DNA from 2 places in the Bacillus sp. CGMCC 1.60114 genome. Region 1 is predicted to be linked to the other one. Evidence: predicted binding sites of a transcription regulator. Region 1 holds the regulator's gene; the other holds the start of a gene.
What was found. The regulator Rex, encoded in region 1, represses fermentation and respiration genes when NADH is low (regulators of the CRP and FNR family bind a similar motif). The targets are predictions, from matches to a motif close to TTGTGAAATATTTCACAA.
Positions count from the first base shown of each region.

Region 1 (3,219 bases):
ACTTGTAGTACATCATTACCGCTTTGCCTATCGATATCAAAGTGGAAAGAAGCAGATTTTTCATCACCGAGTGGTCTCGTCATAAGTTCCATACGATTTAATTGTTTTTGGCGACTTTGTGCTCGTTTTGTTGTGGAAGCACGGGCAATATTTTTTTGAATGAAGTCTTGTAGCTTTGTGACTTCTTCTTGCTGTTTCTCATACCGCTTTATCTCTTGTTCGTATAGTGATGCTTTAAGTTCTAAATACTTACTGTAGTTTCCCGTGTATTTACGACTTTGTTTATTAGAGATTTCATACACCTGTGTTACGAGTTTATCTAGAAAGTATCGATCGTGTGAAACGATTAAAATAGCGCCAGGATAGCCTTGTAAATATTGTTCTAGCCATGTTAATGTATCGATATCTAAATGGTTTGTTGGCTCATCCAAAATAAGCAAATCTGGTTTTGTTAACAATAATTTTCCAAGAGCTAAACGAGTTTTTTGTCCACCGCTTAATGTCGAGATTGTAGTTCCGTGTGTTTCAGACGGAAAGCCGAGTCCGCTTAAAACAGAGCGAATGTCCGCTTCGTATTGGTAGCCGCCTTTATTTTTATAATCTAATTGCAGGCGATCATACTCTGCTAACAATCTTTCATGTACAGTGACATTTGTGAAATTTTCTTCTTTTCCCATTTCTTGTTCTAGCCTTCGGAGTTCTTTCTCCATGCGTTGCAAGTCGAGAAATACCGTTAGCATTTCATCCCAAATGGTTAATGACGTCTCAAGACCAGTGTGCTGTGCTAAGTAACCGATAGATACATCTTTCGGTTTAATAATTTCTCCGCTGTCATGGGACAGTTCTCCCGCAATAATCTTTAATAATGTAGACTTTCCAGCGCCGTTACGGCCGACAAGTGCAATACGATCACGCGTCTGTACCTCTAACTTAATGTTTGAAAGAATCATTTCAGCGGCGTATAACTTGGAAAGGTTATTTACTTGTAGTAGAATCAATGTTTTCACCTCAAATAATTTCTTAACTTTGCCATGATTATATTTCTCAATCATACTAAAAATAGTGTATAGTTGAACATAATAGAGAAGTTCTCTCTCTATTATACAAGGAAAACTTTCAATGCTAAACTTCCGTACATGTTTCAATCACTTGAACAGATAGGAAGAGAGGAGGGGGTTGCATGGAGCAGCCTAAAATTCCGCAGGCGACTGCCAAAAGATTGCCTCTATACTATCGATTTATCCAAAACTTATCATTATCTGGTAAGCAACGCGTATCATCTGCAGAATTAAGTGAAGCGGTGAAAGTGGATTCTGCGACAATTCGAAGAGATTTTTCATACTTTGGGGCATTAGGGAAAAAGGGATACGGCTATAACGTAAATTATTTATTGTCGTTTTTTCGCGAAACACTTGACCAAGATGATGTAACGCGTGTAGCTCTAATAGGGGTAGGTAATTTAGGGACAGCTTTCTTACATTACAATTTTACGAAAAATAATAATACAAAAATTGAGATGGCATTTGACGTTGATGAAGAGAAAGTTGGAAAAGAAATCGGAGGAATTCCAGTATATCATCTGGATGAATTAGAAGAGAAATTATCAGATGATATAAAAGTGGCAATATTAACAGTACCTGCTTCTGTTGCACAAGCTGTAGCAGATCGCTTATCGCATACTGGTATACAAGGTGTTTTAAACTTTACACCTGCTAGGTTAAATATAGTAGAACATATTCGAATTCATCATATTGATTTAGCGGTAGAATTACAAACGCTTGTGTACTTTTTAAAAAATTATCCAAAATAAAAACGCAGGAATTCCCTGCGTTTTTATTATTTCTTCATATTACCTTTTTTCGATTTAGAAAAAAGAAGGCGAAGTGCCAAATTAAAATCAACGGTTGCCATTATAGCAAGCAATAGTGTATAAAAGTTCCAAATTGTATCTTCAACACTTGTAATTGCTAAGTATGTAAAAATACACCCGAGAAGAAAGTACAAAGTTGCCATAACAAATGGTGAATTTCGCATGTTTAAAATCCTCCGATAAATCCTTGCAATTTTTCAGCTTTTTCTAGATAGGGATGAAGTACAAATGTAATTAACATAACATTTGTATTCATCATAACATGAGCCATAATGGGTACAATAATTCGTTTCGTTTTAACGTATAAAAATGAAAAAACAAGCCCCATGGAAATATACACTAATAAATGTGTAGGGTCAAAATGAATTAAAGCAAATATAAGAGAACTCACGATTGCTGCGATAAAGAAGTTATATCGTTTATATAGTGTTCCAAATAGAATCTTTCTAAATACAATTTCCTCAAGAATAGGAGCAAATATAGACGAAACAATTATAAATAATGGAGCAGCTTTTATGATTTCGATAATGTTTTGTGTATTTTCAGATTCAGCTTCAACTTTAAAAATTTGTGTTTCGATGGTGCCAGCAATTACTTGGGCGAATAAAGCAAGAAAAACTCCTAAAATGATCCAACCTATTGTAGCAGAAATGCTTGTTTTTTCTCGCTCCCATTTTTCCGATTGTGTATCATTGCGTAATAACAGTAGGATGATAATAAGAGCAACGAAGAAGCTGATTATTCCCCAATGTGCAGTTGCTAATTGAACCTTTTCTTGAAAGCTCCTGTTTCCATTGTTGTATATTCCGCTTTTTAAAAGGATCCATCCTCCAATTACCCCTGATAATTGCATTAAAATATATGTAATAACAACCCACCAGTATTGTCTCTTCAATTTCATAACTCCTTTTTAAATTTTTTGTAATGAAAAAGGAAAATGCTCTACCCATAGAGAAAACAACTTATGGCATCTTTCTTATTGTAACATAGGAGAAGAAGGAAAAACGATGATGAATCTTCTATCAGTACTGATTTTCCGTGAAGGTAAGAATTATTATGTTATTCATCCGGTAAAGTATATAAGCTTATAGAAAAAAGGAAAAGAATGTAGAATAGTTTTCCGAAAAATTACGTTTTTTCACTTGCAAAAGAAAATAAGATTCTTTATTATAATAAGTGTGTTAGCACTCGGAGTGTTCGAGTGCTAATAAACATAAAATTTACATAGTCAATGAGGAGGTTATTGTTCATGCTAAAGCCATTAGGTGATCGCGTTGTAATTGAGCTTGTTCAAGCAGAAGAAAAAACAGCAAGTGGTATCGTATTACCAGACACTGCAAAAGAAAAAC
Region 1 is NZ_JBHTHG010000062.1:4,356-7,574, forward strand. Features, by position in the region: gene ACFQZ1_RS10940 (ABC transporter ATP-binding protein) at 1-998, opposite strand, end outside; gene ACFQZ1_RS10945 (redox-sensing transcriptional repressor Rex) at 1,181-1,810, shown strand; gene ACFQZ1_RS10950 (YdiK family protein) at 1,837-2,034, opposite strand; gene ACFQZ1_RS10955 (CPBP family intramembrane glutamic endopeptidase) at 2,037-2,765, opposite strand; gene groES (co-chaperone GroES) at 3,120-3,219, shown strand, end outside.

Region 2 (3,219 bases), on a different contig from region 1:
GCTCCAACAAGTGTGTTTTGGAAGATTTTCAATGAGGCTTCTTGGCTTACTTCCTCAAATATGCCAATCGTGTTAGGGGTAACAAATCAGAGATTATTAATATATAAACTTCATCTAAATTCTGATATTGATTTGAAGGAAAAGGTTGATTTAAGGGAGATTACTTCCTGTGTGGAAGATAACGGAATCTTAAATGGAGGTATTCTTGTTCATCTGCGTAATGATAAAAAATACAAATTTGTATTTAAAAAAGAACGCGTAGAACAAGTATGTTCCACTATTAATTCATTGCGTGCAAATAAACTATAGAATGAAGAAGGCCTTGCAGTACTTTACATACAGTAGTAAAGTACTGCAAAAAATTTTGAGGGAGAGTAAAGCTCTTCCTGCTATTAACTCTTTACCTCTAATCAAAAGGGAATTATAACTACGTCTTATCGTTTAGGGTGAAATCATGAAAGAACGAAATTTTTTCTTTAAAGTAGGTTATTTATTCTTTAAACCAATAAAGTTCCTAAAGTTAGACCTTAATCTTCAAATAACAATATCTATTATGGTTTTAGGGATTCTAACCGTATTTAATTCGCTTGCAGCATTTTACTTAGAAAAACCAAGCACCAATGCTAATGATTTTGCTTCCAAACTTGCGGTCAACCCAGTATTCGGAGCAGCTACTGATGTACTATTGGCATTTATCAGCCTTTTGGTCACTTCTTTTATATATTATTTAGCGTTGAAATACATATTTAAGATAGGTATAGAATATAAGCAATCTACATTGTTAATTGCTTTGATTTCCATTCCTTCTATCATAAAAAATATTTGGGATAATATTTATAAAATGTATACAGGAAACTCGATGAATTATAATTATCAAGGTACATTTATTCATCAAGCTTCCGTATATGTGAATATATTTGTTTTATGGGAGGCAATACTGTTTTTTCTCTTCTTAAAATACTACATGCATCAATCCAATAAAAAGTCTGCTATATTAACAATTATATTCGTGACAATTCCAATCATAATACACATAGTAGTGTTATAGGTTCTAGTGCAAAATATAGATTACAAACATATAATGGATCAATTTTATTTTTGGACAGACTGCTTTCCTTGGTAGGTTTGTCCTTTTTCATTGTGTGTATGTGGAGTAACGGGATTAATGATTTGAGTAGAAACTTGTAATCATATCACATTTTGTGAAAGAGTGAACAAATAAAATGTGAAAAAAATTCGAAAATAGGATTGTAAATACAGGAAAATATGATAAAGTAAAACTATCAAATATTTATGAAAACGTTTTCTGCAAACGTTTTATTTTTTAGACCTAAAGGTCTGATGACCTGCTTGTCTAATTATAGGATTATAGGTGTATGAAAAAGGGACATTAGAAGGGAAGGGAAACGATGAGCACATGGACACAAGTTTATGATCCGCTAGGTAACATTTGGCTTTCGGCAGCAGTTGCAATGATTCCAATTATATTTTTCTTCTTAGCACTAACAGTTTTTCGTATGAAAGGCTATGTTGCAGGACTTATTACAGTAGTATTAACAGTTATAATTGCACTTTTTGTTTATAAAATGCCATTTACGATGGCGATGGCAGCAACGGGTTATGGTTTTGCTTATGGATTATGGCCAATTGCATGGATTATCATTATGTCAGTATTTTTGTACAAAATCTCAGTAAAAACAGGACAGTTCGATGTTATTCGTGCATCTGTTCTTTCTATTACAAATGATCATCGTCTACTTGTCATTTTAATTGGCTTCTCATTCGGTGCGTTTTTAGAGGGAGCAGCAGGGTTTGGAGCACCGGTAGCAATTACTGCAGCGCTTCTTGCAGGACTTGGTTTAAACCCATTATACGCAGCGGGACTTTGCTTAATTGCAAACACAGCGCCGGTAGCATTCGGAGCTATGGGTATTCCAATTTTAGTAGCTGGTCAAGTAACAGGTATTGATCCTCATAAAGTAGGACAAATGGCTGGGCATCAATTACCGCTTCTATCGTTATTTGTTCCATTCTTTATTGTATTCTTAATGGATGGATTAAAAGGCATAAAACAAACGTGGCCTGCATTATTCGTAGCAGGTGGTGCATTCGGGATTACGCAGTTTATTACAGCGACATATCTTGGACCTGAACTCCCAGATATTACATCGGCGTTAGTGAGCTTAGTAAGTTTAGCGTTATTCTTAAAAGTATGGCAGCCAAAAGAAATTTATCGTTCTGGAGAAGGACAAGTAGAGGCAGCAGCAACAGCAACGGCTGGTTCTACAACGAATTTAACAGTAGGAAAAGTTTTGAAAGCATGGTCACCTTTTATCATCTTAACGATAATGGTTGTAATTTGGAGCCAAAAATTCTTTAAAGACCTATTTGTTCCAGGCGGTGCGCTTGAAAACTTAGTATTTAAATTTAAAGTTCCAGGTCTGCATAATTTAGTAATGAAGGCAGAGCCAATTGTTAATAAACCAACACCATATGAAGCTATATTAAAGCTTGATATTTTATCGGCAACAGGAACAGCGATTTTGATTGCATGTATCATTACAATGTTTGTTTTGAAAATGAGTCCAAAACAAGCAGCGGTCACATTTAAAGAAACGTTACAAGAGTTGAAAATGCCAATTCTATCAATTGGTTTAGTACTTGGTTTTGCATTTATCGCAAATTACTCAGGACTTTCATCAACATTGGCATTAGCATTAGCAGGGACTGGGAAATTCTTCCCATTCTTCTCACCATTCCTTGGATGGCTCGGGGTATTCTTAACGGGATCAGATACATCTGCAAACGCATTATTCTCAAATCTACAAGCAATTACAGCGCATCAAGTAGGCGTGAAGGAAGTATTGCTTGTTGCGGCGAATACAACGGGCGGTGTAACTGGTAAAATGATTTCGCCGCAGTCCATTGCAATTGCATGTGCGGCAGTTGGACTCTCCGGAAAAGAATCTGACTTATTCCGTTTCACAGTGAAACATAGTTTATTCTTCGTAACAATCGTTGGTATTATCACATATATTCAAGCTTATTATTTAACTTGGATGATTCCTTAATAGAAAAAGGGGTGTCTCTTATGATGAGATACCTCTTTTTGTTATTTTTGATTTTAGGATGGAAGATGTACGGTTTTAACGTGATGCAAATTAAAATGAAAACGCTGATTACGTGCTGTAATGAGTTCAATTTGGTTGTCAGTTACTT
Region 2 is NZ_JBHTHG010000112.1:97,958-101,176, reverse strand. Features, by position in the region: gene ACFQZ1_RS18295 (PH domain-containing protein) at 1-309, shown strand, start outside; gene ACFQZ1_RS18290 (YIP1 family protein) at 455-1,048, shown strand; gene ACFQZ1_RS18285 (lactate permease LctP family transporter) at 1,410-3,071, shown strand; gene ACFQZ1_RS18280 (DUF2642 domain-containing protein) at 3,125-3,219, opposite strand, start outside.
Region 2: the regulator Rex is predicted to act here: its motif matches at 1,201-1,218, upstream of ACFQZ1_RS18285 (lactate permease LctP family transporter).